DNA from 3 places in the Enterobacter oligotrophicus genome. Region 3 is predicted to be linked to each of the others. Evidence: predicted binding sites of a transcription regulator. Region 3 holds the regulator's gene; each other region holds the start of a gene.
The links. The regulator LexA, encoded in region 3, represses DNA repair genes until DNA is damaged. The targets are predictions, from matches to a motif close to TNCTGTATGTACATACAGNA.

Region 1: a site for LexA is predicted at 3,255-3,274, ahead of sbmC (DNA gyrase inhibitor SbmC). Genes of this name have one in related genera too.
Region 2: a site for LexA is predicted at 8,384-8,403, ahead of rmuC (DNA recombination protein RmuC). Genes of this name have one in related genera too.

The regions. Positions count from the first base shown of each region.
Region 1 covers NZ_AP019007.1:759,725-770,522, reverse strand. The annotation lists gene EoCCA6_RS03715 (APC family permease) at 1-233, shown strand, start outside; gene sbcB (exodeoxyribonuclease I) at 357-1,793, opposite strand; gene dacD (serine-type D-Ala-D-Ala carboxypeptidase DacD) at 1,992-3,158, shown strand; gene sbmC (DNA gyrase inhibitor SbmC) at 3,290-3,763, shown strand; gene EoCCA6_RS03695 (FUSC family protein) at 3,856-4,914, shown strand; gene EoCCA6_RS03690 (DUF496 family protein) at 5,083-5,418, shown strand; tRNA gene EoCCA6_RS03685 (tRNA-Asn) at 5,524-5,599, opposite strand; gene emmdR (multidrug efflux MATE transporter EmmdR) at 5,825-7,267, shown strand; tRNA gene EoCCA6_RS03675 (tRNA-Asn) at 7,348-7,423, shown strand; gene EoCCA6_RS03670 (aminopeptidase P family protein) at 7,476-9,248, opposite strand; gene EoCCA6_RS03665 (AMP nucleosidase) at 9,267-10,721, opposite strand; gene shiA (shikimate transporter) at 10,795-10,798, opposite strand, start outside.
Region 2 covers NZ_AP019007.1:2,243,190-2,253,987, reverse strand. The annotation lists gene rhtB (homoserine/homoserine lactone efflux protein) at 1-300, opposite strand, end outside; gene pldB (lysophospholipase L2) at 412-1,404, shown strand; gene yigL (sugar/pyridoxal phosphate phosphatase YigL) at 1,437-2,237, shown strand; gene EoCCA6_RS10840 (carboxylate/amino acid/amine transporter) at 2,320-3,219, shown strand; gene metR (HTH-type transcriptional regulator MetR) at 3,107-4,060, opposite strand; gene metE (5-methyltetrahydropteroyltriglutamate--homocysteine S-methyltransferase) at 4,176-6,437, shown strand; gene EoCCA6_RS10825 (dienelactone hydrolase family protein) at 6,484-7,290, opposite strand; gene udp (uridine phosphorylase) at 7,546-8,307, shown strand; gene rmuC (DNA recombination protein RmuC) at 8,446-9,903, shown strand; gene ubiE (bifunctional demethylmenaquinone methyltransferase/2-methoxy-6-polyprenyl-1,4-benzoquinol methylase UbiE) at 9,970-10,725, shown strand; gene ubiJ (ubiquinone biosynthesis protein UbiJ) at 10,739-10,798, shown strand, end outside.
Region 3 covers NZ_AP019007.1:2,773,728-2,784,525, forward strand. The annotation lists gene malE (maltose/maltodextrin ABC transporter substrate-binding protein MalE) at 1-433, opposite strand, end outside; gene malK (maltose/maltodextrin ABC transporter ATP-binding protein MalK) at 806-1,915, shown strand; gene EoCCA6_RS13270 (maltoporin) at 1,958-3,301, shown strand; gene malM (maltose operon protein MalM) at 3,416-4,363, shown strand; gene ubiC (chorismate lyase) at 4,544-5,041, shown strand; gene ubiA (4-hydroxybenzoate octaprenyltransferase) at 5,054-5,923, shown strand; gene plsB (glycerol-3-phosphate 1-O-acyltransferase PlsB) at 6,014-8,434, opposite strand; gene EoCCA6_RS13295 (diacylglycerol kinase) at 8,589-8,957, shown strand; gene lexA (transcriptional repressor LexA) at 9,066-9,674, shown strand; gene dinF (MATE family efflux transporter DinF) at 9,739-10,798, shown strand, end outside.

The DNA of each region.
Region 1 (10,798 bases), 2.0 Mb from region 3:
CCGTGATCTCTCAGTTCTGGATCCGTGAGAAGCGCAACAAAACGCTGAAAGACCACTTTAACTACCTGGTTCTGCCGGTGTGTGGTGCGCTTACCGTTGGTGCGCTGTGGATTAACCTGGAAGAAAGCTCTATGGTTCTGGGGCTGATTTGGGGCGCTATCGGTCTGATTTACCTGGCCTGCGTTACCAAAAGTTTCCGCAACCCAGTGCCTCAGTACGAAGACGTTGCGTAATATTATGTCGGGCGGCGGCTACGCCTTACCCGGCCTACAAACCCGCAGGCACGCGTAAAAGCGCAGCGCCACCGGGCAAAAAAAAGCCGGAGACATCGCCTCCGGCTTTTTTGTACCCATCATTCAAACAATCTCTTGCGCGTACTGGAACAGCGCTTTCAGCAGTGCCTGCTTCTCTGCATCCCCTTCATACTGGCTATAAAGCATCTCCAGCTCTTGGGCATAAGCGTGCAGGAATTCCGGCGTAAAGACGTTACGGCGATGCTGCAGCCAACGTTCCTGCTCCACTTCATCCAGCGTGCCGGGATAGTTTCGCGCACGATAATTAAACATCAGTTTCTCGATGCGCTTGTCAGCAAAGGTAATATCCAGCGCCGGTAAATTGCGCGGGTCGGTTTGCAAAACAATCTTCATGGCGGCACGGTCAGCATCGCTAAAGAAGCCGTTATAGAGCTGCGCATCGACATTTTCAGACGGTACAAACGGCTCCGCTTCAGCAAAGATCGCCACGACTTTTTCACGCACCTGAGGGTTGTCACGCAGGATTTTGAGGTTATCCAGGCAATGCTGGCGGTTTATGCCCAGTCTGTCGGCATCCTCCGGACGCAGCGTATTGGCTTGCGCCAGCACCGGGCATTTATTGATATGAACCAGTTTTACCGGTACTGCAGGCAGGTCACCCAGTTCATTTTTCGGCGTATAGAGCCGCTCACGCAGGGTATCGCTGTCAAGTTCCAGCAGCGGTGAGATATCACCGGCCAAATCCACCATGATGACGGCATTCCGGTTGTCAGGATGCCAGGCCAGAGGAGCGACCCAGCTTGTATTTCCCCGCCATGCGCCGAACATGCCGGAAATATGCACCAGCGGTTTCATTTGCGGGACATCAATCAGGGTGATGAGTTTATGTTTGCTGCGGTGGCTCAGCAGATAGTCGAACAGACGCGGTTGCGCGCGTTTCACCAGTTTCGCCATTGCGATGGTGGCGTAGACGTCGGCCATTGCGTCGTGGGCATTACTGTGCTCAATGCCATTAGCGCGTGTCAGGTGTTCCAGCCGGAAACTCGTTAACCCTTCGTCATTTTCCGGCCAGGTGATCCCCTCCGGGCGCAGGGCATAGCACGCGCGCATGATGTCGAGTAAATCCCAGCGCGAATTGCGGTTCTGCCAGCTCCAGGCATAGGGATCGTAGAAGTTGCGGTAGAAGATATTGCGCGTCACTTCATCATCAAAGCGGATGTTGTTGTAGCCCACCACGCAGGTATCAGGCACGGTAAACAGGTCGTGGATACGGCGGGCGAACTCGGCCTCGTTTACGCCTTTGTCACGCGCTTCCTGAGGCGTAATACCCGTGACCAACACCGCGCCTGGCTGTGGCAGGTAGTCATCGGCGGGCTTGCAGTAAAAGACTTCTGGCTCGCCAATAATATTGAAATCATCGTCAGTGCGAATGGCGGCAAACTGCGCAGGGCGATCCAACGCCGGATGGGTGCCAAAGGTTTCGTAATCGTGGAATAAAAAAGTGGGGCGCGCGGCAGAGTCAGACACCAGTAATACCATCCTGTTAAAAAATGACATTGCTATGGTAAACGATCGTGATGCACAGACCGAATAAAAAGCGCCTTTATCAATGAAATTTGCGAGCTGACTTCAGGGGAAAACATGCCTCCTGTCACATTTTTTTGCAATTAAGGCAGGTAAGGACATCAGAACTCCCGTAAAAAGGTCAACGATTTTTAATGACCTGAGGATATACCGTTGAAACGCCGTCTGTTTATTGCTGTTTCTTTACTCGCTTCGAGTATTTCATCTGCGCTGGCTGCCGAACCGCTGGATTTTTCACCGCAGCCTCCGGCCATCCAGGCTGGCTCCTGGGTACTGATGGATTACACCACGGGTCAAATCTTAACGGCGGGCAACGAACATCAACAGCGCAACCCGGCAAGCCTGACCAAGCTGATGACTGGCTACGTCGTCGATCGCGCTATTGATAGCTATCGCATTAGTCCTGATGACATTGTTACCGTAGGCCGCGATGCATGGGCAAAAGGTAATCCGGTATTTGACGGTTCATCGTTGATGTTCCTGAAAGAGGGCGATCGCGTCTCCGTGCGTGACCTGAGCCGTGGCCTGATTGTTGATTCCGGCAACGACGCCTGCGTGGCGCTGGCTGACCATGTGGCCGGAGGGCAGCCACAATTCGTGAACATGATGAACGACTATGTGCAAAAACTGCACCTGCGCGACACTCATTTTGAAACCGTGCATGGCCTGGATGCACCGGGGCAACACAGTTCTGCCTATGACCTGGCGGTACTTTCACGCGCGATCATTCACGGTGAGCCTGAGTTCTACCATATGTACAGCGAAAAAAGCCTTACATGGAACGGCATCACCCAGCAAAACCGCAACGGCCTGCTATGGGATAAAACCATGAACGTTGACGGGTTAAAAACAGGCCATACCTCAGGTGCCGGTTTTAACCTTATCGCCTCAGCGGTAGACGGCCAGCGTCGTTTGATTGCCGTGGTTATGGGCGCGGATAGCCCGAAAGGCCGGGAAGAGCAGGCTCGCAAACTACTGCACTGGGGGCAACAGAATTTCGATACCGTGCAAATTCTGCATAATGGCAAAAAAGTGGGCACCGAGCGCATCTGGTACGGCGATAAAGAGCAGGTGAAATTAGGCACCGATCAGGATTTCTGGCTGGCCTTACCGAAGGCGGAAGTGCCCAATATCAAAGCAAAATACGTCCTGGATAAAAAAGAGCTGGACGCACCGATTGCCGCGCATCAGCGCGTCGGGGAGATCCAGCTATTTGACCGCGACAAAGTCGTTGCGCACTGGCCGCTGGTGACGCTGGAAAGCGTTGATAAAGGTGGATTTTTCTCACGGATGGGTGATTACCTGCATCATAAACTCTGACGCTGCAGATGAGCCGCGACGAGCAGACTGGCAGGGTTGCGAGTCTGCTCGCATAATAAACATTCCTTGTTTGCTGAACAGCGAAAATCTGCTTTATAGTGTATAAATACACAGTAATAAACGGAGGCAGCATGGACTACAGCATCAGACAGCAACAGAAACGTAAGATCGCGGGTTTTCACCTTGTCGGACCGTGGGAAAACACGGTCAAACAAGGCTTCGAACAGCTGGTCATGTGGGTTGATGGTCGTCATATTCAACCTCTGGAGTGGGTTGCGGTTTATTACGATAATCCCGATGAGGTTCCGGCAGAAAAATTACGCTGTGATACAGCCGTCACGGTGCCTGATGATTTTGTCATCCCTGAAAACAGTGAAGGGGTGATGCTCACTGAAATCGCTGCGGGGGATTATGCCGTGGCAACGGCGCGTGTCGAAAACCACGACTTTGCCACACCCTGGTATCAGTTTTTTAATTCCCTTCTTGAAGACACACACTATCAAATCGCGCCAAAGCCCTGTTTTGAACGCTACCTGAACGACGGTAATGCGGATGGCTACTGGGATATCGAAATGTTTGTGCCGGTTGAGCACAAAGCGGGTTAGGCCTGGAAATAACAGGGTTTTTCAACCGGGTGTGATCCACCCGGCTGAAAACACAGTACAATTGTGGTTTGCCGTGTAGCTGGAGAGCGGGTGTGCGTCCCGACAAATCATTAACGCCTTTTGAAATCCGGTTGTATAAACATTACCGCGTGGTACATGGATGCCGTATCGCGCTGGCGTTTATTCTGACTTTTGTTCTGGTCCGTTTGCTGGATGTCCCTGAAGGAACATGGCCGCTGATCACGCTGGTGGTCATCATGGGGCCCATCTCATTTTGGGGAAATGTTGTCCCGCGTGCTTTTGAGCGTATAGGCGGCACTGTCCTCGGTTCAGTGCTGGGGCTTATCGCCCTGAAACTCGAACTGATCTCATTCCCGGTCATGCTGTTGTGGTGCGCAGCGGCGATGTTCCTCTGCGGCTGGTTGGCGTTGGGCAAAAAACCGTATCAGGCCTTACTGATTGGTATCACGCTTTCTGTTGTTGTTGGTGCTCCGGCAGGAGACATGACGACCGCGCTATGGCGAAGCGGGGATGTTATCCTCGGCTCGCTGCTGGCAATGCTGTTTACCGGCATCTGGCCCCAGCGCGCGTTCCTGCACTGGCGTATTCAGATGGCAAACTATGTCACAGCGTTTAATCGGGTCTACCAGGCGGGGTTTTCGCCAAACCTGGTCGAACGGCCGCGGCTGGAAAAACATCTGCAAAAAATCCTCAGTGATGTGGTTAAGATGCGCGGTCTAATCACGCCGGCCAGCAAAGAGACCCACATCCAGAAAGCCATTTTCGAAGCGATTCAGACTGTGAGCCGTAATCTGGTTTGTATGCTGGAGTTGCAAATCAATGCTCACTGGGCATCCCGTTCCAGCCATCTCTTAATGCTTAACGCGCATACGCTGAAAGAGACGCAGCAGATGACGCAGCAAACGCTGCTAACCATTGCCCACGCGCTGTATGAAGGCAACCCACAGCCAATCCTGGCGAACAGTGAACGTCTGAATGAAATCGTCGCCGAGCTGAAACAACTGATTAACGAGCGGCAGGGCGATAACGTGGCAGAAACGCCGATTCATGGTTATGTCTGGTTGAGCATGGAGCTGGCGCGACAGCTAGAGCTGTTGTCGCATCTGATCTGCCGGGCGCTGCGCAAATAAAAAGCAGCTATTGCCATATGTGACGCCTGCTGCTTCGATTCAGCAGCAATTGGGGTTATGATAGCTTTAAACGATATACTCATTGTCATTCGCGGCCGCTGTCAGTAAGGTTACTGTTACAACGGTTGCTTTAACGAATCCGAATCTCACATTATCAGGGGTGTAAAAATGGAAACTACCAAGCCTTCGTTCCAGGATGTTCTGGAATTCGTCCGCCTGTTCCGCCGCAAAAACAAACTGCAGCGTGAAATCCAGGACGTTGAGAAGAAGATCCGTGACAACCAAAAACGTGTTCTGCTGCTGGACAACCTGAGCGACTACATCAAGCCAGGCATGAGCGTTGAGGCTATCCAGGGCATCATCGCCAGCATGAAAAGCGATTACGAAGACCGTGTTGACGACTACATCATCAAGAATGCTGAGCTGTCCAAAGAGCGTCGCGACATCTCCAAAAAGCTGAAAGTGATGGGCGAAATCAAAAACGCTGAAGTAAAAGGCGAATAATCGCGTAGCATTGTGAAAAAGGCTCCCTGATGACAGGGAGCCTTTTTTATATCTGCAGGTGGCAGAAAAGCAAAAAGCCTGCTTTAAAAGCAGGCTTTTCAAATTTGGCTCCTCTGACTGGACTCGAACCAGTGACATACGGATTAACAGTCCGCCGTTCTACCGACTGAACTACAGAGGAATCGTTGTGGAGGCTTATCTTAGCGGCGAAAAAAGTTTTGTCAAACCCGATCTTTGGGAATCGCGGCTGTTTGCTGTTTCTGTCGACAGTTTGTTGTAAAACCAAACATATTTTATGGAAAATACTTTGCAGGATGGGCATTTCTACCCCATCATTTGAAATGGAGTTTCAACTTTCTCGCTAAGGTCCATTTTGAACGTCACAGCCCCCCTACGCCAGGCGATTATGCGCACTCCCTGGTATGCAAAACGTAAAAGCTATCGTGTTTTGTTCTGGCGTGAAATCACCCCCCTTGCTGTACCTATTTTCCTGGAGAACACCTGCGTCCTGTTGATGGGTGTACTGAGCACGTTTCTGGTGAGCTGGCTCGGGAAGGAGGCGATGGCAGGTGTCGGCCTGGCGGACAGCTTTAATATGGTGGTGATGTCTTTCTTTGCCGCTATCGATCTCGGGACGACCGTTGTCGTCGCATTCAGTCTGGGCAAGCTCGACCCGAAACGCGCACGCGAAGCAGCCCGGCAGTCGCTGATGATCATGACCCTTTTTTCGATCGTGCTGGCGGCTGTGATTCATTACTACGGCAAAGAAATTATCGACATCGTCGCGGGCGAAGCGACAAATGACGTTAAAGATCTCGCGCTAACCTATCTGGAAATGACGGTCATTAGCTATCCGGCAGCCGCTATCGCTTTAATTGGCAGCGGGGCACTGCGTGGTGCAGGAAATACCAAAATCCCGCTGCTGATCAACGGCGGGATGAACATCCTGAATATTATTATCAGCAGCGTTTTGATCTATGGTGTTTTTTCCTGGGACGGCCTGGGTTTTGTGGGAGCCGGGCTTGGGCTGACCATTTCGCGCTACATCGGTGCGGCGGCAATCGTAGGCGTACTGATGACCGGCATCACACCATCCCTGCGCCTCACATTGAAAAGTTATTTCCGTCCACTCAATTTTGCCATTATCTGGGAAGTGATGGGGATTGGTATTCCGGCAAGTATTGAATCGGTGCTGTTTAATGGAGGGAAGCTGCTGACGCAAATGTTTGTTGCCGGTATGGGAACCGACGTTATCGCCGGTAATTTTATTGCCTTCTCCATCGCCTCTTTGATTAACCTGCCAGGTAACGCGCTTGGATCTGCATCCACCATCATCACCGGCAAACGTCTCGGGAAAGGGCAGATAGGGCAGGCGGAGCGACAACTGCGTCATGTTTTCTGGTTATCGACCATCGGGCTAACGGCGATAGCCTGGGGAACGGCCCCCTTTGCCGGACTGATGGCATCGTTTTATACCCATGAGAATGACGTAAAAGAAGTCGTTAAAATTCTGATTTGGCTGAACGCCGCGTTTATGCCGATCTGGGCGGCGTCCTGGGTTCTGCCCGCCGGGCTGAAAGGGGCACGTGATGCCCGTTTTGCGATGTGGGTATCAATGCTCGGTATGTGGGGCTGTCGCGTGGTTGCGGGCTATACGCTGGGGATCATGCTGGGAATGGGGGTTGTGGGCGTCTGGCTGGGGATGTTCCTTGACTGGGCAGTGCGCGGTGCGCTGTTCTACTGGCGAATGGTGAGCGGACGCTGGTTATGGAAATACCCGCGCATAAAACCCGAACCTGTTGCCGCTGAAACGCCAGAATGCCTGACAAATGCACGAAGTGGAGAATAAATCGGCAAACGATCAGAAATCTGCATTCTGCCTTTGACATCATGGGTGAGCATCGATAATATGCGCCCCGTTCACACGATTCCTCTGTAGTTCAGTCGGTAGAACGGCGGACTGTTAATCCGTATGTCACTGGTTCGAGTCCAGTCAGAGGAGCCAAATTTGAAAAGCCTGCTTTTAAAGCAGGCTTTTTGCTTTTCTGCGCCAGAGATTACCGGCTCACACGAATCGGCGCGGTCGCTTCAAACAGCCACGGACGCGCATCACTATCCACCAGTGGCGACAGCGCCTCACGTACTTTCTGGTGATACTCATCCAGCCACTGTTTTTCCTGCTCGTTTAACAGGTGTAGCTCAGCCTGGCTTAGATCAATTGGGATCAGCGTCAGCGATGCAAACGCGCAAAATCCCGGACGGCTTTCCACGATTTCCACCTGGTTTTCAATGCGAATGCCGTGACTTCCGGCCAGATAATACCCCGGCTCAATGGTCATAATATTGCCTGCCATCAGCGGCCACGGGTTGACCTTTTTCGCAAAACGGTGCGGATTTTCGTGGATCAGGAGTTGATGTCCCACGCCATGCCCGGTGCCATGATCGTAATCCAGCCCCATCTCCCACAACGGGCGGCGCGCAAAGGCGTCGAGCTGATGTCCCTGGCTGCCGGACGGGAACTGCAGCGTAATCAGAGACAAAAAGCCCCGTAATACCGCGGTGTAGTGTAAGCGCTGCTGCGGGTCGACCTTGCCCCACGCCAGCGTGCGCGTCGCATCGGTGGTGCCGTTGTGGTACTGACCGCCGGAATCATTGAGATAAAAATGATCGTGACCGAGGGTTTTATTGCTGGCTTCGCTTGAGTGGTAATGGCACATCGCCGCATTGCTGGAAGATGCGGAAATTGTCGCAAAACTCTGCTCAATAAAGCCCGGTTGCTGCTGACGGAAAGCCAGCTGCTTTGCCTGTACTTCAAGCTCCGTCAGGGGCTGCCCAGCGGCCTGCCGCTTAGGCACCTCGCGGCTCAGCCAGGCGAGGAAATTGACCCACGCAGCACCGTCCTGATGATGGCACTCACGATATCCCGCCAGCTCCACTGGGTTTTTATGGGCTTTCATCAACGTGATGGGATCGGTCTGCCAGATAATTTCCCCGTCGGGTTCAATGGCAAAGCGCAACGCTACCGGGGCGGAATCGGCGTCGACCATTACCCGCTTACCCTTTGCAAGCTGCTGACAGCGTCCGATAAAGGCATCCTGCGGCGCAATCGTGACAGTATGTCGAAACGAATCCGGTAAATTGCTCAGCTTGTTGTCGTTAACAAACCACTCGACGTGCCCGTCGCGGCCAAGCAGCGCAAATGAGAGCGGGACCGGGCTGGTAGAGATATCTGAGCCGCGCACGTTCAGCAGCCAGGCGATATTGTCCGGCTGGGTGATGGCCAGGTAGTCGGCCGCTTTCCCGGCCAGGATTTCAGCCACGCGTTGACGCTTGTCGGCACTGCCTTCGCCGCTGATATCGTCTGGCATTTCACGGATAAGCCCCGCTGGTGCGGCAGGGCGGTCAGTCCAGAGCGTATCAAATGGCGACAGGTCCAGCGGCACCAGCTCGCACGGTGTGGCTGAAAGCTGCGTGAATTCTGCGTTGGTCATCAACAGCGCTTCAAAGCCAATCCGCATTCCTGCTTCCGCATTTTTCAACAGCCACTCGGCCAGCGGTTCGTTATGCAGATGATGAATTGCAATGTCATCCATGTTGACCTGTACGCGAGCCTGAACCTGATAGCGACCATCGACGAATAACAGGGCTTTGTCTTTCAGCACCAGCGCCAGCCCGGCAGAACCGTCGAAGCCGGTCAGCCAGGCCAGTTTTTCGTCGTACGGTGCACAGTATTCGCTTTGCCAGGCGTCCGAGCGCGGGACGATCATTCCGTCGAGGTTGTTTTCCTGTAGCCACTGACGCAGGGCGGATAACGGTGATGTGGTATGCATAACTTTTCCTTACTGATATCAGCGGAATGGCGGTTCGTTGAAGGTGCGCAGCTTGCGGGAGTGCAGCTTGTCGCCTTCTGCCCGAAGTAAATCAATGGCACGAATACCGATTTGCAAGTGCTCAGAAATAGCGCCTTCGTAGAAACGGTTAGCCTGACCTGGCAACTTAATTTCGCCGTGCAGCGGCTTATCGGAAACGCACAGCAGCGTGCCGTAAGGGACGCGGAAACGGTAACCCTGTGCGGCAATAGTGGCGCTTTCCATATCGATGGCCACCGCGCGGCTCAGGTTGAAGCGCAGCGCCGAGGCGGAGTAGCGTAACTCCCAGTTACGGTCATCGGTGGTCACGACGGTGCCTGTGCGCAGGCGTTGTTTAACCTCTTCCCCTGGCATTCCGCTCACCTCTTTCGTGGCGTCATACAGCGCACGCTGCACTTCTGCGATGCTTGGGATCGGGATATCCGGTGGAAGCACTGCGTCCAGCACATGATCGTCACGCAGATAAGCGTGAGCCAGCACGTAGTCGCCAATCAGCTGGCTTTCACGCAGGCCGCCGCAGTGACCAATCATCAGCCAGACGTCCGGACGCAGCACTGCGAGGTGGTCGCAGATGGTTTTGGCGTTCGACGGACCTACACCGATGTTGATCAGCGTGATCCCCTGACCATCGGCAGTGATCAAGTGCCAGGCGGGCATTTGATGTTTCTTCCAGGCCAGATCGGAAATGGCCTGCTCGGGGGCTTCGGTTTCAGCGGTGATCCAGATCCCACCCGCGCACGAGAGCGCAATGTACGGGCTGTCCGGGTCAAGAATTTGGCTACAGCCCCAGCGGACAAACTCGTCAACATAGCGGGTGTAGTTGGTGAACAGCACGAAAGGCTGGAAGTGTTCGGCTGGCGTACCGGTGTAATGACGCAGGCGTGCCAGCGAAAAATCCACACGGCGGGCATCAAAGTGCGACAGCGGCGAGAATTCCGCCGGATGATAAATACCATCCGCAGTCTCATCGCCAATCTGCGAAAGCTCGGTGGTTGGGAAATGACGCGTCAGCCCCGCGCTCATGGAGCGGTCGAGCGTCAGCGCAGAGCCGTCGATCACGTACGGATACGGGATCTCATGCAGCGAAGGCTCAACGGAAATATGTGCGCCGTAATCCTGATAAAGCAGCGTGAGTTGTTCTTCAAGGTAAGGCCGGAAAAGTGCCGGACGGGTGACGGTGGTGCTGTAACAGCCGGAGTGGGTAAAGCGCGCATAGGCACGGGTTTTTGGCGTTGTGCTGGCGCTGCCGTCCCAGGTTACAGAGAGCGATGGATAAACAAAAAGGCCCTGGGTTCTGGCCTTTTCGTCGGGGAGTTTCCCTGTTTCAATGTATTCACTAATGGCGCTGCGCAGTGCATTGACGGACTGTTCGTACAGCGCGTCAAGTTTTTCCAGCGCCTGAGCCGGGGTCAGGCTGGAGCCCTTATTATTCATGTCTGTCTCCTTGTTCCACAGGTGTGCGGCGTTACCCGATAGTATGTCACACGCTTGTGAAACAAAAGTGAGATCAG
Region 2 (10,798 bases), 530 kb from region 3:
GTTAAGATCAATCGAGCCTGCTGCGCGCCACTGCTGAATGCCGAGCCAAATCAGGTATGCCGCACCAGCCCATTTCAGCACTTCAAAGGCCAGCACCGAGCGGGAGAATAACGTACCCAGACCAATCCCCACCAGCACGATGTGAATGCCCAGCCCGGTCTGTAAACCGGCGATGGACGCTACCGCGCCGCGATAGCCGTGGTTAATGGACGTGGTCATGGTGTTGATTGCGCCAGAGCCTGGTGAAAGGCTAAGGATGATGGATGTCAGCAGGTAAGCGAACCACCACTCGAAGGTCATTTGAAACTCCCGAATCGTCTGTTTTTATGCCACAATACGCTATTGTTACGTCATTTTGTGACCGGTTACGAAAAAAACTATATTCCCTGGATTACGGGGGGTGGAAACCCAATGTTTCAGCAGAAAAAGGACTGGGAAACACGAGAAAACGCATTTGCTGCTTTCTCTATGGGGCCGCTGACCGACTTCTGGCGGCAGCGTGAGGAAGATGCGTTTACGGGCGTAGGTGATATTCCGGTACGCTTTGTTCGTTTCCGTGATGAGAAAAACGATCGGGTGATCGTGGTCTGCCCTGGGCGTATCGAAAGCTACGTGAAATATGCCGAACTGGCCTATGACCTGTTCCATCTGGGCTTCGATGTGTTGATTATCGACCATCGCGGTCAGGGGCTTTCTGGTCGCTTGCTGTCGGACACCCATCGTGGCCACGTGGATAATTTTAGCGATTATGTCGACGATCTGGCTGCTTTCTGGCAGCAGGAAGTTGAGCCGGGCCCGTGGCGTAAGCGGTACATTCTTGCGCACTCCATGGGCGGCGCGATTTCGACGCTGTTTTTGCAGCGCCACGAGCACCAGTGTGATGCCATTGCGCTTACCGCGCCGATGTTCGGCATCGTGATCCGCTTACCTGACTGGATGGTGCGTCATATTCTCGACTGGGCTGAGGGCCATCAGCGCATTCGGGAAGGGTATGCCATTGGCACAGGACGCTGGCGCGCGCTGCCGTTTGCTATCAACGTGTTAACCCACAGTCGGCAGCGTTACCGCCGTAATCTGCGTTTTTATGCTGATGAACCGCGCCTGCGCGTCGGCGGCCCCACCTGGCACTGGGTGCGGGAGGGCATTCTTGCTGGCGAGCATGTGCTGGCAGGTGTTGGTGATGACGACACGCCGACGCTCCTGATTCAGGCAGAAGATGAACGTGTGGTCGATAACCGCATGCATGACCGCTTTTGTGAACTCCGCGCCGCTGCCGGACACCCTTGTGAAGGGGGTAAACCGCTGGTCATAAACGGCGCGTACCATGAGATCCTTTTCGAAAAGGACGCTATGCGCTCAGTCGCGCTCAACGCCATTGTTGAATTTTTCGACAGGCATAACTGATTATTGTTTTACCACCAGAGGTTGAAATCCCTATGTACCAGGTTGTTGCATCTGACTTAGATGGCACGCTGCTTTCCCCCGACCACACCCTGTCGCCTTACGCGAAAGAAACCTTAAAACTTCTGACAGCCCGTGGCGTAAACTTTGTGTTTGCCACCGGCCGCCACCACGTGGACGTGGGGCAGATCCGCGATAATCTGGAGATCAAATCGTACATGATCACCTCCAACGGTGCGCGTGTACACGACACGGATGGCAACCTGATCTTTACCCACAACCTGGATCGCGACATCGCCGCCGACCTGTTCGGTGTGGTGCATAACAATCCGGATATCGTCACCAACGTTTACCGCGACGACGACTGGTTTATGAACCGCCACCGTCCGGACGAAATGCGTTTCTTCAAAGAAGCCGTATTTAACTATTCCCTGTACGAACCGGGCCTGCTGGAGCCGGAAGGGATCAGTAAAGTGTTCTTTACCTGCGAAAGCCACGAAGAACTTCTGCCGCTGGAACAAGCGATCAACGCTCGCTGGGGCGACCGTGTTAACGTGAGTTTCTCCACGCTGACCTGTCTGGAAGTGATGGCGGGCGGCGTTTCCAAAGGCCACGCGCTGGAAGCGGTGGCGAAGCGTCTGGGCTTCGAGCTGAAAGACTGCATCGCCTTTGGCGACGGCATGAACGACGCCGAGATGCTCTCCATGGCGGGCAAAGGCTGCATCATGGCGAATGCGCATCAGCGTCTGAAAGATTTGCACCCGGAGCTGGAAGTGATCGGCACTAATGCTGACAACGCGGTACCTAAATATCTGCGCAAACTGTTCCTTGAATAATCTTCATTTGCTTGTTTATTGTTCAGTTGTCAACTAAAGAGTTCGCTACAATGCCTGTCCTTCTTCCTGAGAGACAAGCATTGTGGCGCTACTCATTATCACCACTATCCTGTGGGCCTTCTCCTTTAGCCTGATTGGCGAATACCTTGCCGGTTCGGTCGACAGCTACTTCTCGGTGCTGATGCGCGTAGGGCTGGCGGCGCTGGTATTCCTGCCGTTCCTGCGTACCCGCGGACAATCGCTGCAAACGATTCTGCTGTACATGCTGGTGGGTGCGATGCAGCTCGGCATCATGTATCTGTTCAGCTTCCGGGCTTACGTCTACCTCTCCGTCTCGGAATTCCTGCTCTTTACCGTGCTCACGCCGCTCTATATCACGCTGATTTACGATGTGCTCAGCAAGCGTCGTTTGCGCTGGGGGTATCTGCTGAGCGCTGCGCTGGCGGTGATTGGTGCGGCGATTATTCGCTACGACAAAGTGAGCGATCACTTCTGGACCGGGCTGATGTTCGTCCAGCTCGCCAATATTAGCTTCGCTATCGGGATGGTGGGCTACAAACGTCTGATGGAGACCCGCCCGATGCCGCAGCATAACGCGTTTGCCTGGTTCTACATGGGCGCGGCGATCGTCGCGGTGGTGGCGTGGTTTATGCTTGGCAACCCGCAAAAACTGCCGACCACTTCCGTGCAGTGGGGCATTCTGGTCTGGCTGGGCGTGGTGGCTTCCGGGCTGGGGTACTTCATGTGGAACTACGGCGCTACCCAGGTAGACGCCGGTACGCTGGGGATCATGAATAACGTACATGTGCCTGCCGGGCTACTGGTGAACCTCGCCATCTGGCAGGAACAGCCGCACTGGCCGAGCTTCCTTATTGGGGGAGCGGTGATCCTGGCTTCGCTGTGGGTGCATCGCCGTTGGGTCGCTCCGCGCTCCGCACAAACGGAAGGTGATCGCAGGCGTGGTTCCGCGCTGAGCGAATAAACGCTTCTGTGATCGGCTGACGCTGCTCGCCATCGCGCACGGCGGCGTACAGCCGGCTCCACAGTCCTTCTCCCAGGGTTTTGGTGACCACCAGGCCCTGGCGTTCAAAACTCTCCACCACCCAGTGCGGCAGCGCCGCGATGCCCATTCTGGCGGCAACCATCTGAATCAACAGCAGGGTGTTATCCACGCTTTTCAGCTGTGGGCTGATGCCTGCGGGCTGCAGGAAATGACGCCAGATATCCAGGCGACTGCGTTGTACCGGGTAAATCAGCAGCGTTTCTGTCGCCAGATCTTCCGGCGTAATGCGCGTTTTAGCGGCCAGCGGATGATCCGGAGCCAGCACCAGGCGCACTTCAAAATCAAACATCGGCGAGTAGTGCAGACCGCTGCGCGGCAGAATGTCAGACGTCATCACCAGATCCAGCTCGCCCTGCTGGAGCGACGGCTGTGGGTCGAACGTCACGCCGGATTTAAAGTCCATTTCCACCTGCGGCCATCTCTGGCGGAAGTTTTCAAGCGCGGGAGTTAACCACTGGATACAGCTGTGGCACTCAATAGCGATACGCAGTTTAGTTTGCTGCGGCTCGTTGCAGGACTGCAGGGCGCTGGCAATCTGCGGCAACACCTGGTTCGCCAGCTGCAGCAGGATCTCACCCTGAGGCGTAAACCGCAGAGGCTGACTTTTACGGACAAAAAGACGAAAGCCGAGGCGTTGTTCCAGATCGCTGAACTGGTGAGAAAGGGCAGACTGGGTCTGGTGCAGCGTGGCCGCAGCCGCTGCGAGCGAACCGCAGTTCCGCAACGCCTGGAGCGTTTTCAGGTGTTTTATCTCGATCATGAAAGTCCTTCACTTCGCCATGAACATTTTGCGCTTGAGGAATATACAGTACCTGCCAATTATAGATGTGTAAACATCTGGACGTCTAAATAACAAATTTCTCAAGGGGCATACCATGACAATTCGCAATCACACCCTCGGTTTCCCTCGCGTTGGCTTGCGTCGTGAGCTGAAAAAAGCGCAAGAAAGCTACTGGGCGGGTAACGCCACCCGTGAAGAACTGCTGGCGGTGGGACGCGAGCTGCGCGCCCGTCACTGGGATCAGCAAAAACAGGCGGGCATTGACCTGCTGCCAGTGGGCGATTTCGCCTGGTACGACCATGTTCTGACCACCAGCCTGCTGCTTGGCAACGTGCCGGCTCGTCATCAGAACAAAGATGGATCGGTGGATATCGATACCCTGTTCCGCATTGGCCGTGGCCGTGCGCCAACGGGTGAGCCAGCGGCAGCAGCGGAAATGACCAAGTGGTTTAACACCAACTATCACTATATGGTGCCGGAGTTCGTGAAAGGTCAGGAGTTCAAACTGACCTGGACCCAGCTGCTGGATGAAGTGGACGAAGCGCTGGCGCTGGGCCACCAGGTGAAACCCGTGCTGCTCGGGCCAGTAACCTATCTGTGGCTGGGTAAAGTGAAAGGCGAGCAGTTTGACCGTCTCAGCCTGCTGAACGATATTCTGCCGGTCTACAAACAGGTGCTGATCGAGCTGGGCAAACGTGGCATTCAGTGGGTGCAAATCGATGAGCCTGCGCTGGTACTGGAGCTGCCGCAGGCGTGGCTTGATGCCTTCAAACCGGCGTATGACGCGCTCACCGGTCAGGTGAAGCTGCTGCTGACCACCTATTTCGAAGGCGTAACACCGAACCTCAGCACCATCACCACGCTGCCGGTTCAGGGGCTGCACGTTGATCTGGTTCACGGCAAAGACAATGTCGCTGAACTGCATAAGCGACTGCCGGAGGAGTGGCTGCTCTCAGCGGGGCTGGTCAACGGCCGTAACGTCTGGCGCGCCGATCTGACAGAGAAATACGCGCAGATTAAAGACATCGTCGGCAAACGTGAACTCTGGGTGGCCTCGTCCTGCTCCTTGCTGCACAGCCCGATCGATCTGAGCGTTGAAACCCGTCTGGATGCGGAAGTGAAAAGCTGGTTCGCCTTCGCTCTGCAAAAATGTGAAGAGCTGGCGCTGCTGCGCGACGCGCTGAACAGCGGCGACACGGCGGCGATTACCGGATGGAGCGCACCGATCCAGGCGCGTCGTCACTCGGCTCGCGTACACAATCCTGCGGTCGAAAAACGTCTGGCGGCCATCACCGCCCAGGACAGCCAGCGTCAAAGCCCCTATGAGGTACGCGCTGAAGCCCAGCGCGCCCGCTTCAACCTGCCAGCGTGGCCGACCACCACCATCGGCTCCTTCCCGCAAACGACCGAGATCCGCGGCCTGCGTCTGGACTTCAAAAAAGGCAATCTGGATGCAGCCAACTACCGCACCGGCATTGCCGAACATATCAAGCAGGCGATTATCGAGCAGGAGCGCTTAGGTCTGGACGTGCTGGTGCACGGTGAAGCCGAGCGTAACGACATGGTGGAATACTTTGGCGAACATCTGGACGGCTTCGTCTTTACCCAGAACGGTTGGGTGCAGAGCTACGGCTCCCGCTGCGTAAAACCGCCGGTAGTGATTGGCGACGTCAGCCGCCCGGAAGCGATCACCGTGGAGTGGGCGAAGTATGCCCAGTCTCTGACCGACAAGCCGGTAAAAGGCATGCTGACCGGCCCGGTGACGATTCTCTGCTGGTCGTTCCCGCGTGAAGACGTGACCCGTGAAACCATCGCCAAACAGATTGCGCTGGCGCTGCGTGATGAAGTGGCGGATCTGGAAGCAGCAGGCATTGGCATCATCCAGATTGACGAACCGGCACTGCGCGAAGGGCTTCCGCTGCGCCGCAGCGACTGGGATGCGTACCTGAAGTGGGGCGTGGAAGCGTTCCGTATCAACGCGGCGGTCGCAAAGGACGACACGCAGATCCACACCCACATGTGCTACTGCGAATTTAACGACATCATGGATTCCATTGCCGCGCTGGATGCGGATGTGATCACCATCGAAACCTCACGTTCGGACATGGAGCTACTGGAGTCGTTCGAAGAGTTCGACTACCCGAACGAAATCGGGCCGGGCGTGTATGACATTCACTCCCCGAATGTCCCGAGCGTCGAATGGATTGAGGCGCTGCTGAAAAAAGCCGCCCAGCGCATTCCGGCGGAACGCCTGTGGGTGAACCCGGACTGTGGCCTGAAAACCCGTGGCTGGCCGGAGACGCGCGCGGCGCTGGCGAATATGGTGAAGGCGGCGCAGAATCTGCGTCAGGCTTGATGAAATGCAGGCCCGGTAAGGCGTAGCCGCCACCGGGCTTTTATTTTTACGCTTTCTTGCCACCGTACTGGCTGAACCACGCCAGCATCCGCTGCCAGCCATCTTTGGCAGATTCTGCGTGGTAGCTCGGACGATAGTCGGCATTAAACGCGTGTCCGGCATCCGGGTACACCACGATCTCCGCCTTCGCGTTTGCCGCGCGCAGCGCCTGGCGCATCGTCTCGACCGTATCAAGCGGGATGCCAGTGTCCTGGCCGCCATAAAGTCCCAGCACCGGAGCATTCAAATCCGTCGCGATATCAACAGGTTGCTTCGGTGAGTTCAACGTCTTTTCCCCCACCAGCTTGCCGTACCAGGCGACGGCGGCTTTGAGCTGCGGATTGTGCGCAGCATACAGCCAGCTTATGCGTCCACCCCAGCAGAAGCCCGTGACCATAAGACGGTGCGGGTCGCCGCCGTTGCGTGCCGCCCAGCTGGCAACGTGGTCCAGGTCGGCCAGCACCTGTGCGTCCGGCACTTTGCTGACCAGGTTGCTGAACAGCGTCGGGATATCGCTGTAATCGTTCGGATCGCCCTGACGGAAATAAAGCTCAGGCGCAACGGCCAGGTAACCTTCCAGCGCCAGACGACGGCAGAGGTCGCGAATATGTTCGTGAACGCCAAAAATCTCCTGAACCACAATCACGATCGGCAGCGGACCGCCTGCCGATTTTGGCCGCGCGTGGTAAGCAGGCATATTCTCCCCCTGCGAGGGAATAGACGTCTCACCTGCAGTAATGGCTTCTTCAGGCGTTGAGACGATGGTGGAAGCATGCGGAGCCGCAGCAGGTGCAAAACCGGTTTTTTCAGTCATGGCATTCTCCGTACCAATGAGTTAGCGCAAAGGTAAATATAGTCACCAGGTTAACAACCCACAGTGCCTTATACAGTCTATCTTTTGTGCAGCATCCCACGATATAACTTGTTAATGTGATGTAAATCACTATTTTGTGGAAATTAACTGCAATCATTTTCATTCATGGTGAGTTTCATCACGAAATTAAGCCCTTTGCTTCTGTAAAGTACCGTTTTACTTCTTCTGACTAACCGACCCACAGAGGAGTCACCTATGTCCAAGTCTGATGTTTTTCATCTCGGCCTCACTAAAAACGATTTACAAGGGGCTACGCTGGCTATCGTCCCTGGCGATCCGGAGCGTGTGGAAAAGATCGCCGCGCTGATGGATAAGCCGGTCAAGCTGGCTGCCCATCGTGAATTCACCACCTGGCGTGCAGAGCTGGATGGCAAAGCGGTGATCGTGTGCTCTACCGGTATCGGCGGCCCGTCTACCTCTATCGCCGTGGAAGAACTGGCACAATTGGGCATTCGTACTTTCCTGCGAATCGGTACTACCGGTGCGATTCAGCCGCACATTAATGTGGGCGACGTGCTGGTGACGACCGCGTCCGTGCGTCTGGACGGTGCCAGCCTGCACTTTGCACCAATGGAATTCCCGGCAGTGGCGGATTTCGAATGTACCACTGCGCTGGTTGAAGCCGCGAAATCTGTGGGCGCAACCACCCACGTGGGCGTCACTGCATCCTCTGATACCTTCTACCCTGGCCAGGAGCGCTACGATACCTTCTCTGGCCGCGTGGTGAGCCGCTTCAAAGGCTCTATGGAAGAGTGGCAGTCCATGGGCGTAATGAACTACGAAATGGAATCTGCAACCCTGCTGACCATGTGCGCAAGCCAGGGTCTGCGTGCCGGTATGGTGGCGGGCGTTATCGTCAACCGTACCCAGCAGGAGATCCCGAACGCTGAAACCATGAAGCAGACCGAAAGTCATGCGGTGAAAATCGTGGTGGAAGCGGCTCGCCGTCTTATCTAGTCCTCCCTTTCAAGATAAAAGGCCGGCGCGTTCGGCCTTTATTTTTTGCGTAGCGCCTCGCAGGAAAACCCTTTCAAACTGGACGTTTATACAGCACAATTCTATTTTGTGCGGTAATACGTTGATGCAGGGGGCATTGTGGATCTCTCAATCCTGATTTATGCGGTGATTGCGCTGGTGGGCGTGGCGATAGGGTGGCTGATTTCAGGTTATCAGCATGCGCAGCAGAAGGCCGATCAACTGGCAGAGCGCGAGGAGATAGTTGCCGGGTTAAGTGCGGCAAAACAGCAGCTTGCTCTGAGCGATCACTGGCGTGATGAGTGCGAACTGCTTAACAATGAACTGCGCAACCTGCGTGACATCAACACCTCGCTGGAGGCCGATCTGCGCGAAGTGACCACCCGTCTCGAATCCACCCAGTTGCATGCGGAAGACAAAATCCGCCAGATGATCAACAGCGAGCAGCGCCTCAGCGAGCAGTTTGAGAACCTCGCCAATCGCATTTTTGAGCACAGCAACCGCCGCGTCGACGAGCAAAACCGTCAGAGTCTTAACAGCCTGCTGACACCGCTGCGCGAACAGCTGGACGGTTTTCGTCGTCAGGTGCAGGACAGCTTTGGTCAGGAGGCGCGTGAGCGCCACACCCTGGCACATGAAATTCGCAATCTCCAGCAGTTGAACGCGCAGATGGCACAGGAGGCGGTCAACCTGACCCGTGCACTGAAAGGAGACAACAAAACCCAGGGAAACTGGGGTGAAGTCGTCCTGACGCGCGTGCTGGAAGCCTCTGGTCTGCGTGAAGGGTACGAATATGAAACGCAGGTCAGCATCGAAAACGATGCCCGTTCGCGGATGCAGCCGGATGTGATTGTGCGTCTGCCGCAGGGTAAAGACGTGGTGATTGATGCCAAAATGACGCTGGTGGCCTACGAGCGCTATTTTAATGCCGAAGACGATTACACCCGTGAGTCGGCGTTGCAGGAGCATATTGCCTCCGTGCGTAATCACATTCGTCTGCTGGGCCGGAAGGATTATCAACAGCTTCCAGGTCTCCGCTCGCTCGACTATGTCCTGATGTTTATCCCGGTAGAGCCTGCATTCCTGTTGGCGCTCGACAGACAGCCCGAACTGATCACCGAAGCGTTAAAAAATAACATTATGCTGGTCAGCCCTACCACGCTGCTGGTGGCGTTACGTACCATTGCCAACCTGTGGCGCTATGAGCACCAGAGCCGTAACGCACAGCAGATTGCTGACCGGGCCAGCAAGTTGTACGACAAAATGCGTCTCTTCGTGGACGATATGTCCTCGGTTGGGCAAAGCCTGGATCGCGCGCAGGATAACTATCGTCAGGCGATGAAAAAACTCTCCTCCGGGCGCGGCAACCTGCTGGCGCAAGCCGAGGCATTTCGTAGCCTGGGCGTGGAAGTGAAACGCGAGATTAATCCGGAATTGGTCGAACAGGCAACGGCTCAGGACGAGGAGTTTCGCCTTCGCGCAGGAGAGGGTGAGCAAAAGACAGACAACAAAGACAACGATTTAGCGGCGGATTTATCGCCAGAAGAGCAGCCGACGCGTTTCTTTCGCGGTGGTTGAAACGTAGGGCAAACGCGCCCAATCTGTTACACTTCACGAACATTTGACTGATTAGCAGGCTCTGAGATGGTTGACGATTCACAAGACACGACGCACTTTGGCTTTCAGACTGTCGCCAAAGCGCAGAAGGCTGACATGGTGGCCCACGTATTTCATTCCGTGGCGGCGAAGTACGATGTGATGAATGACTTGATGTCGTTCGGCATTCATCGCTTGTGGAAGCGCTTCACCATTGACTGTAGCGGCGTGCGTCGCGGACAAACGGTGCTGGATCTGGCAGGTGGCACCGGCGACCTGACGGCGAAATTCTCCCGTCTGGTGGGTGAAACCGGCCGCGTGGTGCTGGCAGATATCAACGATTCCATGCTGAAAATGGGACGCGAGAAACTGCGTAACATCGGCGTGGTGGGTAATGTGGAATATGTGCAGGCAAACGCGGAAGCGCTGCCGTTCCCGGATAACACCTTTGACTGCATCACTATCTCGTTCGGGCTGCGTAATGTGACCGATAAAGACAAAGCGCTGCGCTCCATGTACCGCGTGCTCAAGCCGGGTGGACGCCTGCTGGTGCTCGAATTCTCTAAGCCGATTATCGATCCGCTGAGCAAAGCCTACGACGCCTATTCGTTCCACGTTCTTCCGCGTATTGGTGAGCTGGTGGCAAACGACGCCGAGAGCTATCGCTACCTGGCCGAATCCATTCGTATGCACCCGGATCAGGACACCCTGAAAGCCATGATGCAGGATGCGGAATTTGAGAATGTTGAATACTTCAATATGACGGCAGGTGTCGTTGCGCTTCATCGCGGTTATAAGTTCTGAGTGGAGGTCTCCTGTGCCCTTTAAACCCTTAGTCACCGCAGGCATTGAGAATGCACTGAACGCCTTTTTGTAT
Region 3 (10,798 bases):
TGTTATAAATCAGAGACAGGGCTTCAACTGCGATCGGATACGCGATCAGCTTGCCGTTATAGCGGACGGCGTCCCAGGTGAACGGGAACAGCTTGTCCTGGAAGGCTTTGTCTGGCGTGACTTCAGCCAGCAGGCCAGATTGTGCGTAACCGCCGAAACGGTCATGCGCCCAGAAAATGATGTCCGGGCCATCACCCGTTGCTGCGACCTGCGGGAACTTCTCCTCCAGCTTGTCCGGATGCTCTACGGTGACTTTGATTCCGGTGTCTTTCTCGAATTTTTTACCCACTTCGGCCAGGCCGTTATAACCTTTGTCGCCGTTAATCCAGATAACCAGCTTACCTTCTTCAATTTTGGCGAGAGCCGGAGCGGAAATCATCATTGCTGCCAGGGCGGACAATGCGAAAACGCGTGCGCCAGTCTTGATCTTCATATCTGCCATCCTTTTTTGGTGATGTGCTCGTGGTACGACTTCAGTGGTTCAACGTGACTCAGTCTCCTTATTTGACATCCTCTTTCCATCCTCCCACGCCCTACGCCCCACCCCTTGTTTGTGTGATCCCTGTAACATAAATTTAAGTTATGAGTGCTGGCGCACATAAAAACCCTCCGAATTTTGCAGGCAGCTTCACGATTTTCGCCTCAGCCCGCCAGCTGCGGTCGCAGAGCCTGCTTCCTCATCCTCCCGCCTCCTCCCCCATAAAAAAGCCGGGGGGTGGAGGATTCACGAAAGTAATGAAAACCCCATAGTGAACTTATCTTGAATGTTTCTGTCGGTGACAGGTTGTAACGAAGGGAGAAGGGCATGGCGAGCGTACAGCTGCGTAATGTAACGAAAGCCTGGGGCGACGTAGTGGTGTCGAAAGACATCAATCTGGACATCCACGAAGGTGAGTTCGTGGTGTTCGTTGGCCCGTCAGGCTGCGGTAAATCGACTCTGCTGCGTATGATTGCCGGTCTTGAAACGATCACCAGTGGCGATTTGTTTATTGGTGACACCCGCATGAACGACATCCCGCCCGCCGAACGTGGCGTGGGTATGGTTTTCCAGTCTTATGCGCTTTATCCCCATCTGTCCGTTGCCGAGAACATGTCTTTTGGCCTGAAGCTGGCCGGCGCGAAAAAAGAGACCATTAATCAGCGCGTCACTCAGGTGGCGGAAGTGTTGCAGCTGGCGCACCTGCTGGAGCGTAAACCGAAAGCGCTCTCTGGTGGTCAGCGTCAGCGCGTGGCGATTGGCCGTACGCTGGTAGCGGAACCGCGTGTGTTCCTGCTCGATGAACCCCTTTCCAACCTGGATGCCGCGCTGCGCGTCCAGATGCGTATCGAAATTTCCCGTCTGCACAAACGCCTGGGCCGTACGATGATTTACGTCACCCACGATCAGGTCGAAGCGATGACGCTGGCCGACAAAATCGTGGTGCTGGATGCCGGTCGCGTGGCACAGGTGGGCAAACCGCTGGAGCTTTATCACTACCCGGCAGACCGCTTTGTTGCGGGCTTTATTGGCTCGCCAAAGATGAACTTCCTGCCGGTCAAAGTGACCGCGACGGCGATTGAACAGGTACAGGTGGAGCTGCCAAACCGTCAGCAAGTCTGGCTGCCGGTCGACAGTGCCAACGTACAGGTCGGGGCAAATATGTCCCTGGGTATCCGTCCTGAGCATTTACTGCCGAGCCACATCGCCGATGTGACCCTCGAAGGAGACGTTCAGGTCGTCGAACAACTTGGTCACGAAACACAGATTCATATCCAGATCCCCGCCATCCGTCAAAACCTGGTCTACCGCCAGAATGACGTGGTGTTGGTAGAAGAGGGTGCCAAATTCGCTATCGGCTTGCCGCCAGAGCGTTGCCATTTATTCCGTGAGGATGGCACTGCATGTCGTCGGCTGCATAAAGAGCCAGGCGTCTAAGCATTCCAATTACAAAGAAAAGCAATGATCTCAGGAGATAGAATAATGATTACTCTGCGCAAACTTCCTTTGGCAGTTGCCGTCGCAGCGGGCGTAATGTCTGCTCAGGCACTGGCTGTGGATTTCCATGGTTATGCTCGTTCCGGTATCGGCTGGACGGGTAGTGGCGGTGAACAACAATGTTTCCAGGCGACCGGTGCTCAAAGTAAATACCGTCTTGGTAACGAATGTGAAACCTATGCTGAGCTGAAGCTGGGCCAGGAAGTGTGGAAAGAAGGTGACAAGAGCTTCTACTTTGACACCAACGTAGCGTACTCCGTGGCGCAACAGAACGACTGGGAAGCGACTGACCCGGCGTTCCGTGAAGCCAACGTGCAGGGTAAAAACCTGATTGAGTGGCTGCCTGGCTCCACCATCTGGGCCGGTAAGCGCTTCTATCAGCGTCACGACGTTCATATGATCGACTTCTACTACTGGGATATCTCTGGTCCTGGTGCGGGTCTGGAAAATATCGATCTGGGCTTCGGTAAACTCTCTCTGGCAGCAACCCGTTCTTCCGAAGCGGGCGGTTCTTCCTCCTTCGCCAGCAACAGCATTTATGATTACACCACCCGTACCGCAAACGACGTGTTTGACGTGCGTTTAGCGCAGATGGAAATCAACCCAGGCGGCACCCTGGAGCTGGGTGTTGACTACGGTCGTGCTAACCCGCGTGATGATTATCGCCTGGTTGACGGTGCGTCCAAAGATGGCTGGATGTTCACTGCTGAACACACCCAGAGCATGCTGAAAGGCTACAACAAGTTTGTTGTTCAGTACGCTACCGATTCAATGACATCTCAGGGTAAAGGTCTGTCTCAAGGTTCTGGTGTAGGTATCGATGGTAATAGTGGCTATGCCTACGACATCAACAACAACGGTAGCCTGCTGCGTATCCTTGATCACGGTGCAATTTCTCTGGGCGATCGCTGGGACCTGATGTACGTCGGTATGTACCAGGACATCGACTGGGATAACAACAACGGTACCAAGTGGTGGACCGTGGGCGTGCGTCCGATGTTCAAATGGACACCGATCATGAGCACCTTGCTGGAAGTGGGCTACGACAACGTTAAATCGCAAAGCGCTGACGAAACCAACAACCAGTATAAAATCACCCTGGCACAACAATGGCAGGCGGGCGATAGCATCTGGTCTCGTCCGGCGATTCGTGTCTTCGCAACCTACGCGAAGTGGGATGAGAAGTGGGGTTATGACTACAGCGGTAACCCATCTAACAACGCTAACTACGGTAAAGCGTTTAAAGATGGCTTCAATGGTAGCTCCTTCGGCCGTGGCGACAACGATGAGTGGTCCTTCGGTGCTCAGATGGAAATCTGGTGGTAATCCGGTCTTAATCTGACGTAATGACCAAACTGAGGGGCGAAAGCCCCTCAATCCTTCGGGACGGCGCGCTATTGCCTGGCTACCGCTGAACCTGTGCTTTATGAGGTGATAACAATGAAAATGAACAAAACTCTCCTTGCTCTTTGCTTATCCGCAGGGTTGCTGGCATGTGCGCCTGCAGTGACGCTCGCCAATGTGAATTTCGTTCCACAAAACACAACATCTGCCCCAGCCATTCCGACAGCGGCATTGCAACAGCTTGTCTGGACCCCTGTCGATCAGTCTAAAACCCAGACCACCCAGCTCTCAACGGGCGGTCAGTCACTGAATGTTCCGGGGATTACCGGTCCGGTTGCTGCGTATAGCGTACCCGCCAATATCGGTGAGCTGGCCATTACCTTGACCAGTGAGGTCAACAAGCAGACCAGCGTCTTTGCGCCAAACGTGCTGATTCTCGATCAGAACATGACGCCATCTGCCTTTTTCCCAAGTGAATACTTTACGTATCAGGAGCCTGGCGTGATGAGCGCCGATCGTCTGGAAGGCGTGATGCGCCTGACGCCTGCGCTGGGCCAACAAAAACTCTACGTGCTGGTCTTTACCACTGAGCAAGATCTCCAGAAGACCACCACGCTGCTCGATCCGGCCAAAGCCTATGCAAAAGGCACCGGTAATGCCGTTCCGGATATTCCAGACCCGATCGCTCGTCACGTCACCGACGGAACGTTAAAGCTGAAGGTGAAAACGAACAGCGGTTCCAGTGTGCTGGTTGGCCCATTGTTTGGCTCCTCCAGTACCGGCCCTGTCACGGTAGGCAACACCGCTTCCCCAGTCTATGCCGCCCCAGCTGCAACCGCTGCCGCCGCAACACCAGCCCCAGCACCGGCGAAGCCATCCGAGCCGGTACTGAACGATACCGAAACCTATTTCAACAACGCGATTAAGCAGGCCGTTAAGAGTGGTGATGTCGATAAAGCACTGAAACTGCTTGATGAAGCCGAGCGTTTAGGTTCAACCACTGCCCGTTCCACCTTTATCAGCAGTGTAAAAGGCAAGGGGTGATCGTCTCCCCACAGTGCTGATTTGTTAGTCGTTTAGTGCGCCTGAGTGGGCGCACTTTTTTTGGTTCTGACTGTGCTGTTGCGCCATTGTTGCGATAGTGATCGCTAAATAACGTTTGGCCGCCCTCAATCTGCTTTTCTGCGATACAATGCCATTACGTTATGTATCGGAGAATCTGGCATGTCACACCCTGCGCTAACGCAACTGCGTGCGCTGCGCTATTTCGACCAAATACCTGCGCTTGACCCGGAGCAACTGGACTGGTTGCTGCTGGAAGATTCCATGACGAAACGTTTTGAGCAACAGGGCAAAACCGTCACGGTGACGATGATTCAGGAAGGGTTTGTCTCTGCTGATGACGTTACCCATGAACTGCCGCTGTTGCCGCAAGAAGATCGCTACTGGCTGCGTGAAATTTTACTGTGTGCCGACGGTGAGCCGTGGCTTGCCGGGCGGACGGTTGTACCTGAGTCCACCCTTTCCGGGCCGGAGCTGGCGCTGCAACGCCTCGGGAAAACACCGCTGGGGCGGTATCTGTTCACCTCGTCTGAACTCACCCGAGATTTTATTGAAATTGGTCGCGATGCCGATCTGTGGGGGCGTCGTTCCCGTCTTCGCCTGAGTGGCAAGCCGTTAATACTGACGGAGCTTTTTTTACCGGCGTCGCCGTTGTACTAAGAGGAAGAGAAAATGGAGTGGAGTCTGACGCAGAATAAGCTGCTGGCCTATCACCGCTTAATGCGTACTGATAAACCCATTGGCGCATTGCTGCTGCTGTGGCCGACCTTATGGGCGCTGTGGGTTGCAACGCCTGGCCTGCCGCCGCTGTGGATACTGGCGGTATTTGTGGCGGGCGTCTGGCTGATGCGTGCAGCGGGCTGCGTGGTGAACGACTATGCGGATCGGAAATTTGACGGGCACGTCAAACGTACCGCCAGCCGTCCTCTGCCGAGTGGGCAGGTCACTGAGAAAGAGGCCCGGACGCTGTTTGTGGTGCTGGTGCTGCTTTCGTTCCTGCTGGTGTTAACGCTCAACACCATGACCATCCTGCTCTCCGTTGCTGCGCTGGCGCTCGCCTGGGTCTACCCGTTTATGAAGCGCTATACCCATCTTCCGCAGGTGGTGCTGGGTGCGGCGTTCGGCTGGTCGATTCCGATGGCGTTTGCTGCCGTTAGCGAATCTGTACCGCTCAGTTGCTGGCTAATGTTCCTGGCGAATATTCTCTGGGCTGTCGCTTACGATACACAGTATGCGATGGTCGATCGTGACGATGACCTGAAAATTGGCATCAAATCGACCGCCATTCTGTTTGGCCGTCATGACAAACTGATCATCGGTATCCTGCAGGTGGCGGTGCTGGTGCTGATGGTGGTGATTGGTCGTCTGAACGGGCTGAACTGGGCGTTTTACTGGTCGGTGCTGGTGGCGGGGCTGCTGTTTGCGTACCAGCAAAAGCTGATCGCGAAGCGCGAACGTGAAGCGTGCTTTAAAGCGTTTCTGAATAATAACTACGTCGGGCTGGTGCTGTTTCTGGGGCTGGCGATGAGTTACTTCTCATAAAAAAGCCGGGTGGCAGCTTCGCCTTACCCGGCCTACGATTTAGCAGAACATGTAGGCCGGGTTAGCGTTAGCGCCACCCGGCTTTTAACGTCACTCGCCCTGCGTCGCACTCTCGATCGTTAAACGCACATCCGACGTAATCAGGTCTGCCAGCATCTGGTAAACCTTCAGCGTCTCTTCCGGCTCGGCATCGCCCGTATCACTGATAAACCCTTCATCACGCAGCGTCAGCACCAGAGAACTGAATACCGCTTTATCGAAGAATTCCGGTGCGTTAATGCCGTGCAGAACGGACAGGCGCTGTGCCAGCGTCCGGCTCTCTTTTTCCAGCGTTCCGCGGTTGATGGACGGGTTCGCGCTCAGCAACCAGAAGGTGATCGCATAACGCTGCAGCGTTTCGCGCGCACCGGCCGCCAGCAGTTGCAGGGTACGAGAGCGCGATGGATTGATGTTCAGCTCATCGTTGTTGATGGTGATAAGCCCCTGACGGCGCATCTCTTCCATCATTTTATTAAGCTCTACCGCCAGCTCATCTTTACTCCAGCGCAGGAACAACTCCGCTTTCAGCATCGGATAGATGGCCTCAATGTGGCGCAGCAGCTCCTGACGCGAAATACGACGATGCTGGGTAATGATGGCCGCCATTAAAGATGGCAGCATCAACATATGCGTAATGTTGTTGCGATAGTAGGTCATCAGCACCGCCTGCTCGCGCGGCAGAATGATGATGTCACCAATCGTATCTTTCTCGACCTCAAACTTGTTCATCTGCAGCGCGTGATCGATAAGCTCGCTGGCAGTCGCAGACGGCACGGTAGAGTCGATGGAATACGGCACGTTACGCATGATGTCCAGGTAGCAATCAAGCTGCTCGGTCAGTTGCTCACGCGTCAGTGAACGCTGGCGTGAGGCCAGCAGCGCGGTACAGCACAGGTTCATGGCGTTTGCCGCACCTGCGTTGTTAATACGCACCATCAGCTCAGCAGCAATGCCATTAACCGTTGGCGTCAGCCAGGCCGGGCGTACTGCTTCGATAGGATCGATAGACTCGCGCCACTCCGGGACATGATTGTTCAGGTACGTCATCAGCGGCATTGGCTCGCCAAAGTTCACGTAGCCCTCGCCGAGGTTGCGCAGCTTGCTCAGGCCGCGCAGCATTTGCGGCAGGCTCTCTTTTTCTTTGGTCGCACCGCGCAGCTCTTTGGCGTAGGTACCTACTTCCATCACGTGCTCATAGCCGATGTAAATGGGCACCAGCGTGATCGGACGGGTTCCACCGCGCAGCATCGCCTGGATGGTCATCGACAGCGTGCCGGTCTTCGGATCGAGCAGACGACCGGTACGGGAGCGGCCGCCCTCCACGAAATATTCAACGGAATAACCGCGGCTAAACAGCTCGCCGAGATATTCACGGAAAACGGTGGAGTAGAGCTTGTTGCCCTTAAAGGTACGACGAATAAAGAATGCACCCAGCCGACGGAAGATCGGGCCTGCCGGCCAGAAATTCAGGTTGATACCGGCAGCGATGTGCGGCGGCACCAGCCCCTGGTGATACAACACGTAGGAGAGCAGCAGATAGTCCATGTGACTGCGGTGGCAAGGTACATAGACAATCTCGTGGCCGTCGTGCGCCAGCTGACGCACGCGCTCGGCGTTGTGGACGTTAATGCCCTGATAGAGGCGGTTCCACGTAAAGCCCAGGATACGATCGGAGAGACGAATCATCTCGTAGGAGAAGTTCGCGGCGATCTCTTCCATCAGCGCGATGGCATTCTGCTGTGCTTTCTCGTGCGAAATTTTCTTGCTGCGCGCTTCGTCTTCTACCGCGCGGGCAATCGCTTTGGAGGCCAGCAGCTTATTGAACAGATCCTGACGTGCCGGGAGGCGTGGGCCTACAGCAGCCAGACGCTGGCGGGCAAAGTGCATACGCGCCACGCGCGCCAGTTTCTGCGCGATGATCTTGTCGGTGCCGTGCTCGTCCGCCATGCGGCGCAGCGAGACGGAAGGGGAGAAACGCACGAAGCTGTCGCGCCCCAGCCAGGAGACAGCGAAAAACTTCTGGATGCCGTTAAGCATGCGCAGCGGTGGATTCTCTTCGCCTTTTTCGCGACCCGGACGGCGACCGAACATCACGGAGACCGGCACCATCTGCACATCCAGATCGGGATTGCTGCGGTGCAGATCGAGGTAGTCGTGGAACAGCTTGATGGACTCTTCTTTCGGCGTGTAATAGGTAAACACGCGCGGCCCGCCGTGAATAAACACGTAGCGTGGCAGCAGAGTACCGTCAACTTCCAGCGGTTCAAGCGGATCAGGTAAATCATGCGCCAGACACTGGGCGCGAAGCGTCAGCAAGTCAGCCTTCGAGTTATAAGGCAAAACGTACATAATAGGGCGTGATGTATCGAGCCCTAATTCCAGCGCGGGTTCTGCTGGGATAGACTTACTTTTTACCAGGACGCTTAATGGTAAATTAAGTAATTTGTAGTAAATTCGTGGCCAGCCGGACATAAACGATGTAAAGCCTCTGGTTAATAATGCAATTGCGGCGCAAGGATAACAGAAAGCGCGCAAAATTTCTGTTGTTACCCGTCATACTTCAGGCGGCAGCAAAACGTGCTGTCGCTATAGTTACTGACGCTATTTCCAATAAAAGGTTCTTTTAATGGCCAATAATACCACCGGGTTAACCCGAATCATCAAAGCTGCCGGCTATTCATGGAAAGGTTTCCGTGCCGCGTGGGTCAATGAAGCCGCTTTTCGCCAGGAAGGGGTCGCCGCTATCGTCGCGGTTGTTATCGCCTGTTTCCTTGATGTTGATGCTATAACCCGCGTTCTTCTCATTGGCTCTGTGCTTCTGGTGATGATAGTGGAAATTCTCAATAGCGCTATTGAGGCTGTTGTTGACCGTATTGGTTCTGATTTCCATGAGCTTTCTGGCCGCGCGAAAGACATGGGATCTGCTGCTGTGCTGCTGGCGATTATCACGGCGGCTATTACTTGGGTCACGCTGCTTTGGTCACATTTCCGATGAGCCTCGAGAAATAATTAAGTCCCTGGTTTTTTGTGCAGTTTTTGGTTCCAAAATCGCCTTTGACTGTATATACTCACAGCATAACTGTATATACACCCAGGGGGCGGAATGAAAGCGTTAACGACCAGGCAGCAAGAGGTGTTTGATCTCATTCGGGATCATATCGGCCAGACGGGTATGCCACCCACGCGTGCGGAAATCGCGCAGCGTCTGGGCTTCCGTTCTCCAAACGCTGCCGAAGAACACCTTAAAGCGCTGGCGCGTAAAGGCGTGATTGAGATTGTCTCTGGCGCGTCGCGCGGCATTCGTCTGCTGGTGGAAGAAGAGACGGGCATCCCACTGGTGGGCCGTGTTGCTGCGGGTGAACCTTTGCTGGCACAGCAGCATATCGAAGGCCACTATCAGGTTGATCCTGGTATGTTCAAGCCGAGCGCCGATTTCCTGCTGCGCGTCAGTGGGATGTCGATGAAAGATATCGGTATTCTTGATGGCGATCTGCTGGCGGTTCACAAAACCCAGGATGTGCGCAACGGCCAGGTTGTGGTTGCGCGTATTGATGACGAAGTCACGGTTAAGCGCCTGAAAAAACAGGGTAATACCGTGCAGTTGCTGCCGGAAAACAACGAGTTTTCCCCGATTGTGGTGGATCTCCGCGAGCAGAGTTTCTCCATTGAAGGTCTTGCTGTTGGCGTTATCCGCAACGGTGAGTGGCTGTAATCTCTTCCTGACAGGCTGCGGCACCTCCGCAGCCTGATTCATTTTTCTGTCCCGGTATTTTTTCATGTCACTGCTGACGGCTTCAGATAAAGCATTGTGGCGTCTTGCGCTGCCGATGATTTTTTCCAATATCACCGTTCCTCTGCTGGGGCTGGTGGATACGGCGGTGATTGGGCATCTGGACTCCCCGGTATACCTCGGCGGCGTGGCGATTGGCGCGACGGCGACCAGCTTCCTCTTCATGCTCCTGCTCTTTTTGCGTATGAGTACCACGGGCCTGACGGCACAGGCGTATGGTGCGAAAGATCCGTTACGGCTGGCGCGTGCACTGGTTCAGCCGCTCATTCTGGCGCTCGGCGCTGGCGCATTGATCGTTTTGTTGCGAACCCCGCTGATTGATCTGGCGCTCCATATTGTGGGTGGCAGCGAGGCGGTGCTTGAACAGGCGCGGCGCTTCCTGGAAATTCGCTGGCTTAGCGCGCCCGCTTCACTGGCGAACCTGGTTTTGCTCGGCTGGTTGCTGGGGGTTCAGTATGCCCGCGCGCCGGTCATCCTGCTGGTGGTGGGAAACCTTCTGAACATCGTACTCGACCTGTGGCTGGTGATGGGTCTGCATATGAACGTGCGGGGAGCCGCGCTGGCGACGGCGATAGCCGAATACGGCACCTTGCTCATCGGGCTGTGGATGGTCTGGCGCGTGCTGGCCATGCGTGGTATCTCCCTCGCCATGCTGAAAACCGCGTGGCGTGGCAACATTCGCAAGCTGCTGGCGCTCAACCGCGACATCATGCTTCGCTCGCTCCTGCTACAACTCTGTTTTGGTGCGTTGACCGTTTTTGGAGCACGTCTTGGGCCAGAAATTGTCGCGGTGAATGCCGTGCTGATGACATTGTTAACCTTTACCGCTTACGCGCTGGATGGTTTTGCCTATGCCGTTGAGGCGCACTCCGGGCAGGCCTATGGCGCTCGTGAAAGCGGCCAACTTCGCGAAGTCTGGCGCGCGGCCTGCCGTCAGGCGGGCATGGTCGCACTGGCATTTGCCCTGCTGTATGCCTGCTTTGGCGGGCATATTGTTGCCTTACTCACCACGTTACCGACGCTGCGAGAACTGGCGGGCCACTACA